One region of the Anoxybacillus sp. UARK-01 genome, then DNA from elsewhere that is predicted to be linked to it. Evidence: predicted binding sites of a transcription regulator. Region 1 holds the regulator's gene; each other region holds the start of a gene.
What was found. Region 1 encodes LexA, which represses DNA repair genes until DNA is damaged. Its sites were predicted from a motif close to CGAACATATGTTCG; they were not measured.

Region 1 (4,048 bases):
TCCGCTTCTTTTTGTGCTCCCACTTCTTGAACAACTTGACGGAAATGGCCATATACTTCTTCCGGTACATAAAAATCTTCGGCAAACGTCCATTTATAAGCCTCTTTTGTTAGTTTTAGCTCATCTGCGCCAAGCGGAGCGCCGTGAACATCAGAAGTTCCTGCCTTATTTGGCGATCCATAGCCAATTGTTGTTTTCACTTCAATGAGCGTTGGGCGATTGACATCTGCTCTTGCTGTTTCAAGTGCTTTCGCAACTTCCTCGATATCGTTTCCATCCTCAACGCGCAAATATTGCCATCCATATGCCTCAAAGCGCTGTGCGACATTTTCCGAGAAGGAAAGCTGCAGCTCTCCATCGAGCGAAATGTCATTCGAATCATAAAGAACGATGAGACGGCCAAGTTTCAAATGACCAGCTAATGAAGCTGCTTCAGAGGCAACCCCTTCCATCAAGTCTCCATCGCCGCAAATGGCATATGTGTAATGGTTAATAATCTCAAAATGATCTCGATTGTATGTAGTCGCTAAATGACGTTCTGCCATTGCCATACCGACAGCCATCGCAATCCCTTGACCAAGCGGACCTGTTGTTGCTTCTACTCCAGGTGTATGACCGTACTCCGGATGTCCGGGTGTTTTGCTCCCCCATTGGCGAAACTGTTTGATATCTTCCATTGATACGTCATAGCCACTTAAATGAAGCAAGCTATATAAAAGCATAGAGCCATGACCCGCAGATAGCACAAAACGGTCGCGGTTAAACCATTTTGGATTGCTTGGATTATGATTCATGAATTTGGTCCAAAGCGTATAGGCCATCGGCGCAGCGCCCATCGGCATGCCTGGATGCCCGGAATTCGCTTTTTCAATTGCATCAATCGACAACGTTCGGATTGTCGTGATGGCCAATTGATCAATCGTTTGTGCCATTTTTTGCTCATCCTTTCGTTTCGTAGCGTTTTATCCATTTCTATCATATAGAAAGTAAGAAAAAATGTACAACGTTTCTTCAAAAAATCAAGAATCTTTGACTGATGAGAATGCTTGCTTCTCTTAATGCAACCGATTTTTTTGACTTTCCTTCAATTTTTTGGGCGTCACATCTTTTCCATTTGGATCAATAATTTTTACAGAATGCAGAGTATCCGTTACCGCTTGGCGAAATGCTTGAAGATACTCCTTGCGAAGCTGCTCTTGCTCTTTTTTCTCCACTTCTGTCAACCCGCTTGTCTTTGCCTTTTTCGCTAATTCATTAATGCGAGCGATTTTTTGTTTTGAGATCATCGTTTCATTCCACCTATTTCGAAAAATATTATGCCCCCATCTTACTAGAGAAATGGATCCTTGACAACTATGTTGACTGACTTTTCCGCTCATATTCCTGATAGCGGCGATGGACAGTCGCTTTCGACACATCATATCCAAATCCGCGCAAAGTCGCCGCAATTTCAGCAAAGGTCAGTCCGTTCCTGCGCAGACGGATAATTTCTTCAATTGGTAGCTCAAGGCGATCTCTTCCGGCATGTTCACCTATATTTTTCAAATTTCGTTCTGGCCGATATCCACGTTCAACGGCTTTTTGCATCCCGCGCTTGATTTTTAAGTTATGTATTTTGCGCTGATACTCCTCTACGATGCTGAGGATACTTAGTACCATGGAATCAGCTTCTGATAGCTGTAGTTCTCCATGATGGCACACCGTATACAGCTTGGCTCCTTCTTTTTGAATACAATGCAATAAGGCAATTCTTGCATTTCCTCGTCCAAGCCTCGTTTCATCTTGGATGAGAACGGCTTCGATTTTATCCTCTTTCAGCGCTTCTAAAAGCTCCAGTATCCCGTCTCGCTCAATCTCATAACCGCTTGCCCGCTCTTCAATGACCTTAACGACTTGAAAACGATATGTTTCGGCGAGCTGCTCAAGCTCCTCCTTCTGCCGTTGCAGTGATGTTTCTTGTTCCTCTTTGTTTGTGCTCACCCGACAATAAATAATCGCTTTCATTCCATCATCTCCATTATTATTTACTGACGACTAGCTTCTTTTCTGCCTTTGATTTTAACACGGGAATCACTAGCTTTTCACCCGCAGCAATTTTTTCATTTGGCAAATGGTTTACATTCATTACCCATTCAATAAATTCTTTCGTTGAAAGCTGATGTGAAGATCTGTATTCATTGGCTATTCCCCAAAGCGTATCTCCGGATTCTACCGTAATTTTTAAATATTTCTCCTTTTGAATCGGATGGCTCGCATACACGAAACCCGATAGTAGCATAAACACCAAGCATGAAAACACGAGATAATGAGTAACTTTCATCTTCTCCCACCTCTTAGAATGTTTGTTCGCTTTTTTACCCATTATATTAAGAACATTCGTTTGCGTCAACCATTTTTTCGAACTTATGTTTGTTTTTTTGTTCTCCTCGTGTTATAATAAAAAAAACGATGGGTAAGAGGTGTGAAACATGACCAAACTGTCGAAACGCCAACAGCAAATTCTCGATTTCATCAAAAAAGAAGTAAAAACTAAAGGGTATCCTCCTTCCGTTCGTGAGATTGGCGAAGCGGTTGGACTTGCCTCTAGCTCAACGGTGCATGGACATTTAGCTCGGCTTGAAAGCAAAGGATACATCCGCCGTGATCCAACTAAACCTCGCGCGATTGAAATATTAGATCCGGATTTTGCCTCATTCATGCGGCCGAGCAATGTGATCAATGTTCCGGTCATCGGAAAGGTAACGGCAGGGCAACCAATAACCGCTATCGAAAATGTGGAGGACTATTTTCCGCTCCCAGAACGCTTCGTTTCTGCAGAGGACCATGTTTTTATGCTTGAAATAATGGGCGATAGTATGATTGAGGCAGGCATTTTAGACGGAGATTTTGTCATTGTTCGTCAGCAGCAGTCAGCTAATAACGGAGATATTGTCGTTGCTATGACGGAAGAAAACGAAGCAACCGTCAAGCGCTTTTTTAAAGAACAAGGCCACATTCGCCTACAGCCAGAAAACCCTCATATGGAGCCTATTATCGTCAACGATGTTACGATTCTCGGGAAAGTGATCGGCGTATATCGCATGATTCAATAACAAACAAGGGTAGATAAAGTGAAATTCACCTTATCTGCCCTTGTTTTAAGTAGCGATGATTATTCGATCATTGTTAAAATCCGCTAGGTTCTCTTATTTGTCTATATGGATGGAAGCGACATCATTTTGTGCAATTCATTTGAGCGGTACATTTTTGCCCATTTTAAGACGGATGCTGCATAAAGACAGGAACGAACAGCAAATCATTTCTCTACATCATAATCCGTATCGTTCTTGACAGATAAAATGATAGTGACTAACGTTGTAACTGTAGAGACTACAGCTGCTATGACCGAGGCAAGTCACGGACTTGTCTCGAACCGGCGAAAAACAAATTCTGCTTTTGAATGGGGCGTCTATTCCATCTTTTCGTTGGATTTCGATCATTCGCAAATGGACCCAATGCCGAAACCATTCAGCACTTATATACAGGATGAATCGTAATTCCTTTAAACCTCATCGAACTTCTTTCCTAGTCTTTCTCTTTAAATGAGACTATTCCCTTAGGGTATATGGCTAATAATCTAAATTCAAGGAAAGCATTTCTTTTTCTTGTTTTTTTGATTCCTCATCACCATAATCATGCGAATCCATATCTCTGCATATCATTTACATAACATCAAAAAAGGAGGGCATCAGGCCATGTTATCTATTGACTTTTTCGCATGGACACTATCTGCTATCTTAGGAATCGGATTTATTATTTCTCTTATAGCTGTATCCAGAAAACCGAAAAACATGACTGAGATGGAGCGACAAAGGCCTGAACCCAAGAACACAGAACCATAAAATAGAGTTTGTTCAGACCTTCATCGCGCGGATACATGACGAGAAGGCAAGCCTGTGGACTTGCCTTCCAACCGTGGTACAGATACTATTGGTTCAATCGTTAAGTTTTATTTATATCGTGCTTTGCCGACAGGATGAAAACTACAGACCAAAATCAAGTCTATGAA
Region 2 (4,048 bases), on a different contig from region 1:
CCTGATAGCGCCGGTACACCCAGTTCTGCCTCCATTTCGCTCCATAAATTCCGTGTTCAAGCACATAATTTTCCAGCTGATCCATTGCTTCTCGCATCGTTTGCACATGGCTCTCTAGCGGAAAAAAGAAATCGGTCTTTACCGCCCGAAACACGGCTTCATACCGCCAGTTTGTCTGAATCACATCCAAGCTTGCACGAATCAGTTCGATAAATGGATGATTTCCCATCGGCTCCTTTTCATCAATAAAGTAAGGAATCTCATAATCAACAAAAACAGTTTGAAATAGATTGCGATAGTCATCAGAATTTCGTACCAATAGAGCGACATCCCGATATCGATACCCTTCCTCGCGCACAAGCCGAATAATTTCTCTAGCAATTCCTTCAATCTCTGCCCGGCGATGTGATGCTTGGCATAATTGAATTTCACCGGCCTCCCCAGTAAAGGGCAAAGAAGGGCGCGTATCATAATGCGCTTCTAAATGGCGAAGCGATAACGACGGATGCCTTACATTCTCTTGACAAAACTTGATCGGTTCAATGAGAACGTTGTTTAAAAGGGCTATATTTCGCAACTCATAGTATGTTTTACCTGTCATGCGAAACAAATGTAGCTCATTCGGCAGCTGTTCATTATAAGGCTCATCCACCGTTAAAGCGACCGTCACGCGCTTAGCGAAACATAACAATTGCTCAAGAACCATATATTCTTGCGGTGTAAAATGATGAAACCCGTCCACGTAAATTTCCGCGTCTTGTATGTAGCGGGAATGCGGAATTTTTTCAGCCAAAAAGCGCAAGTAATCTTCCGAATCCACATACCGATTCATTAAATCCCGTTCGAATTGGCGATAGATAAGCTGTAAATCCTTTAGCTTGTCCGCTAATACTTTTTCGGCCGAGGTGGCATTTTGGCGCAGCTGCGTTTCTGTTTCCAGCAGTTGCTCCGGTGTAATACAATAACGCTTGCACTCAATAAGCATTTCTTCTAGCTGCTCAATAAAGCCATGCTTATCAGCCGCGCGGGCAAATAAAATCAGCTCATCCTTATGCTTATCAATAATTTTCCTTAGCAGCATGCGCACTCCCGTTTGATTTAAATAATAGCGGCTCATTCCCCCAGTTTCTTGCAGCACGCGAAAGGCCAATCGCGTAAAGCTTAGCACCTGTGCGCGAATCATCCCGTCCAGTCCCGGTGTGCGAATCAACGCATATTCTGATTGAAACGTCATTTGCTCTGGCACAAGATAAATGATGGGAGAGCCCATCGGCTGCTCCTTCAGCTTCTCACGAATTTCGTTTAAACATGCTGTCGTTTTGCCGGTCCCTGATCTTCCAATCATAAAGCGAAGCGACATGCTATCACCACCTTTATTTTCCATTGTCCTTCTTATTTTAGCACATATGTTCGTTTGTTTAAAAGAGGGAGATCGTGGGAAATCGTCATCTGTCAAAGTAAAAAAGGTATTCATTGAACGCTTGTTTCGATGAATACCTTTAAAACTGAATGCTAATCTCACGAAAAGGCCAGCAGCGCGCATTAACTTTTCCAACAATTCGGTTCATTTTCACATAGCCAAAATGGCGGCTGTCCCAGCTGACTAAACGATTATCGCCTAAGACAAACACATAGCCAGGGGGAACCGTCTTTCTCCCGGTCACTTCTTGAAGCGTAAAATCCCCGGTGAGTTTTCCATTAACCAATTTACGTTTATATCGCTGCAAATACGGTTCTTCTATCGGCTTCCCATTAATGTATAACACATCATTTTTATACATGATGCGATCGCCAGGAAGACCGATAACACGCTTGACATAATCCTTTTGCGTATTGGCATGGAACACGATAATATCAAAACGCTGGATGCTGCCAAATTTCTTCACGATTAAGAAATTGCCGTCCTGCAGCGTGGGCATCATCGATTCTCCTTCAACTACATAGTTAGTAAACAATAAAAACCGCGCAAAAAAAACCAGTGTCAGACTAACTGTCCATATAACCGATCTTCTCCGATAAATTGGCCATTTGCTCATCACACCGCCCACCCAGCTTAAGAGTCTTTTTTATCTGTTTTTTCCGTCAATGAAAACCTCGCTTCTACTTTCTTCCCTGCATACCATAAAAGGAAAATCGCGATAATGACCGCTACTGTGCGAAGCGGCTGTTTGGCCAAAGCCGCCAAATCATAGCCAATAAAGCTAATCATAAAAATCATCACCATTTTGCCGAGAAGTACGGCTAAAATAAACTGCTGGCGGCTAACGCGGGCTAGTCCAGCCACGACATTGATAATCGCCGATGGTGTAAACGGAAAACAAAACAGTAAAAACAATGGGCCAAATCCGTGGCGCTCCACCCAATCCACCAGTTTTTTCACCTTTTGATGACGGCTCAAAAAATGAAAAAACCGTTTCTGGCCTATTTTTCGAGCAAGTAAAAAAACACAAATGGATCCGAGGCAAGCGCCAATCCACGAAATCATAATTCCTTGCCAAAGCCCAAAAGCAGCCGCGTTCGCCATCACAAATACAAACATCGGAAGAATCGGAAAAAACGACTCTAACAGCGTAACGATAACCCCGGGCAGCATCCCAAACGAGCGGTAATGTTCCAGTAATTCTAATACATGCTTTAATGTAAACCAGTGCTTTAATGCTTCGATGTCCATGAATACTCCCCATTTACATTGTTGCTAACAATCTTATTTTACACGGTTACGCGGGGAATATAAATAGAGAGAATTTTAACAACTTCTAAACGAATCATCACTTCTAGAAGTGAGTGTTTCTTGAGTCTCACGACGAAGCCTTTTTCGTCTCCCTCATCGTAACTTCCCGTTGCGTGATGATACATATTCAACCAATCGAAAATTTTGATACGGTATTACGCAAAGACTGAAGCGCTTGGTTTTCGTCTAGATTCTCTCTGCTCCCCCAGCTATCGGCAAAGAACCTTTGTTTCTATAGTAGTACAATAGTTCAGGGAATACAATCCATTTCACCTATGCCCACTGCCATTCATCCTGATCGTTGGAATTTTGCCCTTCACGTAATGGAACGTGGGGATTTCTCAAGATTAAAAATTCATGACAACCAGTCTTTTGTTTGATCCATTCTAAACAAATACTGCATTTTTCGTTCACGCGCTTCCATTCTTTCAGATAGCTTCGTGCGCAGCTGGGCTGTGCGATAAAGTTGGTTGACAAACGAATAGTAGGAAATATCAAGGCAAACACTTTTATCGTTTTTAAAATATACGGTTGTTGTGTCGCCGCGAGAGGGTTCGTATTTGAGCACGTGCATATGCGAAATCCATACGCATCGTATATCATTTGGAGATGTTGTAGGAAACACATAAATTTCATTCAGTGGTTCAATCGCAATGGGAGGCTTGTGGGTAATGCCTATAATTTCTTTTGTTCCTTCCTTTCTACCTTTTAAGCTCGAGCCGTAGTAATAGCAGCTGCGGGAAATAATCTCAATCGGCTTCATCTTGACGATGTATTCTCCGTCTTCTTCAATGACTTTTGTGTAATGATGGTCATGAAAATGATGAGGCAAAATGACCATTGTGTAGCGGCTCACAATGAAGTCATTTAATACAATAAATTCGTTTACTTTCATTGAAATCGTTCACCTCTCACATCGATTAAAATGACTTGTACATCTTCATCATACCATTTACATCTATATTTTTCTATATTTTCAAAAAATAAAGAGCGATTAAAAAATCGCTCATGAATAATAAAAAACGGGGTACCTCTCTTCCTCTGCCAAATACTCGTTTGCCTGTTTGATCGCTTTATGTTCTGCATTTGAGCTATCTGCATATCCAACCTCATCGAAAAACGCTTGATAAAAATGAAAATCGGTGCTTATTCTTACTTCGGGATTGAGCACGGAATCAAGCGGCAATTCCTTTCGGCTATTCTGCATTTGTCAACACCTCCTGATGTTATCATGTTTCATTTTTCGCTAAACATGCAAAAGGTTCGCATCGACTGCGAACCTTTTGACTGCTGACAAATGCTTTCATCCTGCGTCAC
Region 3 (4,048 bases), on a different contig from region 1:
CTTCTGCCAATTTCCAATGGCCCGCTCTCTTCACCTTTTTCATGGTGGCCATTGTTTTCGGGCGTGGATCATTCATATTCATTCGCTCTGGTGCCATTTTTGCTCGGCTTCTCGCAGCATATGCAAGGCATGCATCCACGAGCCTCTATTCAAATGGCCGGCCGTCGCGTGCTCTGGTTAGCGGCCGCTGTCTGCGCGGGAGCTTTGGCGTCTTCTTGGTTTCCTTCCTTAGGAATCGCGGTTGCAGCTGCGGTGTTGATTGCTAGAGAATGTCTGGCTTTTTGGCAGCATCGGCAAGACCGTTCCCGTCCCCCGTATTTTTCACAGCAAGAGCAGGGATTGGTTATTTTAGGAATTTTACCAGAATCGAAGGCTGAAAAAATCGGGCTGAAAATCGGCGAAGTGATTGTGAAAGTGAACGGCATACCAGTTAAAACGGAAAAAGAATTTTATGAGGCATTGCAGCATAACCGCGCTTTTTGTAAGCTAGAGGTGTTGGATCAAAATGAGGAAGTCCGTTTTGTCCAAGGAGCGTTATATGAAAATGAGCATCACGAGCTTGGATTGTTGTTTGTGCAAACGCGGGAAAAATGGACATCGGAAGCTGTATAGATAAGGGGTTTTGCTTATGTGGTTTCTCGTTGCATTAATCGTGCCGTTTTTGCTAGTGCTGCTTTTTACTCGCGTCACTTATAATCATTATGTGGGGACGCTGCTGACAGTGGCGCTGTTAGTAGCTTCTTATGTCAAAGGATATACAAACGAGCTTCATGAAGTGTTAGCGGATATTGCGTCGACAACGGCAGGCTTTTTATATGCAGAGAAAATGGTAAAAAAATTTAAAAAATAAGAAGAAAGCCACCGCAAAAGATCGATTGAACCGTTCTTTTGCGGTGGCTTTTGTTATTGCAGCCAAAGAGATGGAAATAGCTGTTCGCTCTGTAAGGCTTACGAAAGTTTTGGAAACGAATATAAGTTCGTATTTTTTGTGCATCTTAAGCATTCATGTGGTACAATACAATTAGGATGAATACGAAGGGGGCTTTGCGCAGGTGAAAGATCATTTTCAATTAGTATCAGCCTATCAGCCGCAAGGCGACCAGCCAAAGGCAATTGCTAAGCTGGTGGAAGGAATTTTGAACGGTACGAAGCATCAAACGCTATTAGGAGCGACAGGAACAGGAAAGACCTTTACCATTTCTAACGTCATCCAGAAGGTGAGTAAACCGACGCTGGTCATTGCTCATAATAAAACATTGGCGGGCCAGCTATATAGTGAATTGAAGGAGTTTTTTCCAAATAATGCAGTTGAGTATTTTGTGAGCTACTATGACTACTATCAGCCGGAAGCGTATGTGCCGCAGACGGATACGTATATTGAAAAGGACGCAAGCATCAACGATGAAATTGATAAGCTGCGGCATTCGGCCACATCTGCTTTATTTGAGCGGCGCGATGTCATTATTGTGGCCAGTGTATCATGCATTTACGGCTTGGGTTCTCCGGAAGAATATCGAGAGCTTGTCGTATCTTTACGGACAGGGATGGAAATCGAAAGAAACGAATTGCTGCGCCGTTTAGTCGATGTGCAGTATACGCGCAATGACATTGATTTTCAGCGGGGAACGTTTCGCGTTCGCGGTGATGTCGTCGAAATTTTTCCGGCTTCGCGCGACGAGCATTGCATTCGTGTCGAGTTTTTTGGCGATGAGATTGAACGGATTCGCGAGGTAGATGCGCTGACTGGAGAAATTATCGGAGAGCGGGAGCATGTTGCGATTTTCCCAGCTTCCCACTTCGTCACGCGCGATGAAAAAATGCAGCTGGCGATTCAAAATATCGAGCAAGAGCTGGAAGAACGCTTGAAGGAGTTGCGGGAGCAGGGCAAGCTGTTGGAAGCGCAGCGGCTTGAGCAGCGCACGCGCTATGATCTTGAAATGATGCGGGAAATGGGCTTTTGTTCAGGAATTGAAAACTACTCACGCCATTTAACATTGCGCCCGCCAGGATCGACTCCTTATACGCTGCTCGATTATTTTCCAGACGATTTTTTAATTGTGATTGATGAATCGCACGTCACACTGCCGCAGATTCGCGGGATGTATAATGGCGACAAAGCACGCAAACAGGTGCTGGTCGATCACGGCTTCCGCCTGCCGTCAGCGCTTGACAACCGTCCGCTGACGTTTGAAGAGTTTGAGAAAAAAGTGAACCAAATTATTTATGTGTCGGCAACGCCGGGACCATACGAATTGGAGCATAGTCCGGAAATGGTCGAGCAAATTATTCGGCCGACCGGGCTTTTGGATCCGACGATTGATGTTCGTCCAATTCAAGGGCAAATAGATGACTTGATCGATGAAATTCATGAACGCGTGAAGCGGAATGAGCGAACACTAGTGACGACGCTCACGAAAAAAATGGCGGAAGATTTAACCGATTACTTGAAGGAAATAGGGATTAAGGTGGCCTATTTGCATTCGGAAATTAAAACGCTTGAACGCATTGAAATCATCCGCGACCTGCGCATCGGCAAATACGACGTGCTTGTTGGCATTAACTTGTTAAGAGAGGGATTGGATATTCCGGAGGTGTCGCTTGTCGCGATTTTAGATGCTGATAAGGAAGGATTTTTGCGTTCAGAGCGTTCGCTGATCCAGACGATTGGACGAGCGGCCCGCAATGCCAACGGTCATGTGATTATGTATGCCGATACGATCACCCAATCGATGGAGATTGCGATCAATGAAACAAAACGGCGCCGTTCCATCCAAGAGGCCTATAACCGTGAGCATGGCATCGTACCGAAGACGATTCAAAAGGGGATTCGTGATGTCATTCGTGCGACGTATGCGGCTGAACAGCCAGAGTCGTACGAGGTGAAGCCGGATCGCCGCAAATGGACGAAAAAAGAGCGGGAGCAGCTTGTGGCGAACTTAGAAAAAGAAATGAAAGAAGCGGCCAAAGCGCTTGACTTTGAACGCGCGGCCGAGCTTCGCGATTTAATTTTTGAACTCAAAGCGGAAGGATGATCAAAAGCTTATGCCAATGGATAAAATTACGATTAAAGGGGCAAGAGTTCATAATCTAAAGAATATGGACATTGAGATCCCGCGAGACCAACTTGTTGTTTTAACGGGGTTATCAGGTTCAGGAAAATCGTCGTTGGCGTTTGATACGATTTATGCGGAAGGGCAGCGGCGCTATGTCGAATCGCTTTCGGCATACGCCCGCCAATTTTTAGGACAAATGGACAAGCCGGATGTCGATACGATCGAAGGGCTATCTCCGGCCATTTCAATCGATCAGAAAACGACGAGCCGCAATCCGCGCTCCACAGTGGGAACGGTTACCGAAATTTATGATTATTTGCGCTTATTGTTTGCGCGGATTGGCCGTCCCGTTTGTCCAGAGCACGGCATTGAAATTACGTCGCAAACCATTGAACAAATGGTTGACCGCATTTTAGCTTACCCGGAACGAACGAAAATTCAAGTATTAGCGCCGATCGTATCGGGAAGAAAAGGAACGCATGTTAAAACGCTAGAAGAGATCAAAAAACAGGGATATGTACGCGTGCGCATAGACGGCGAGATGCGCGAGCTATCGGAAGACATCGAATTAGAAAAAAATAAAAAGCATTCTATTGAAGTAGTGATTGATCGCATCGTCGTGAAGGAAGGCATTGCCTCGCGCTTGGCTGATTCTCTGGAAACAGCGCTGAAGCTGGCTGACGGCAAAGTGATTATTGATGTGGTCGGAGAAGAGGAACTTCTGTTTAGCGAGCATCACGCTTGTCCGTATTGCGGTTTTTCGATTGGCGAGCTTGAGCCGCGCATGTTTTCGTTCAACAGTCCGTACGGAGCGTGTCCGGATTGTGACGGGCTGGGCGCTAAATTGGAGGTAGACCGGGACTTAGTCATTCCGAATGATGAACTGACCTTGCGCGAGCATGCGATCGCTCCATGGGAACCGCAAAGCTCCCAATATTATCCACAGCTGTTGGCGGCTGTTTGCCAGCATTATGGAATTGATATGGATGTTCCGG

Region 2: a site for LexA is predicted at 1,400-1,413, ahead of addB (helicase-exonuclease AddAB subunit AddB). Genes of this name have one in related genera too.
Region 3: a site for LexA is predicted at 967-980, ahead of uvrB (excinuclease ABC subunit UvrB). Genes of this name have one in related genera too.

Annotation. Positions count from the first base shown of each region.
Region 1 covers NZ_NASY01000051.1:7,744-11,791, forward strand. Annotated here, with positions in the region: gene tkt (transketolase) at 1-932, opposite strand, end outside; gene B6A27_RS16045 (DUF896 domain-containing protein) at 1,056-1,286, opposite strand; gene B6A27_RS16050 (YneB family resolvase-like protein) at 1,354-2,004, opposite strand; gene yneA (cell division suppressor protein YneA) at 2,021-2,320, opposite strand; gene lexA (transcriptional repressor LexA) at 2,469-3,092, shown strand.
Region 2 covers NZ_NASY01000031.1:121,003-125,050, reverse strand. Annotated here, with positions in the region: gene addB (helicase-exonuclease AddAB subunit AddB) at 1-1,360, opposite strand, end outside; gene lepB (signal peptidase I) at 1,500-2,036, opposite strand; gene B6A27_RS05105 (TVP38/TMEM64 family protein) at 2,054-2,671, opposite strand; gene B6A27_RS05100 (competence protein ComK) at 3,087-3,626, opposite strand; gene B6A27_RS05095 (hypothetical protein) at 3,738-3,938, opposite strand.
Region 3 covers NZ_NASY01000028.1:12,182-16,229, reverse strand. Annotated here, with positions in the region: gene B6A27_RS03475 (PDZ domain-containing protein) at 1-612, shown strand, start outside; gene B6A27_RS03470 (CsbA family protein) at 629-850, shown strand; gene uvrB (excinuclease ABC subunit UvrB) at 1,053-3,032, shown strand; gene uvrA (excinuclease ABC subunit UvrA) at 3,049-4,048, shown strand, end outside.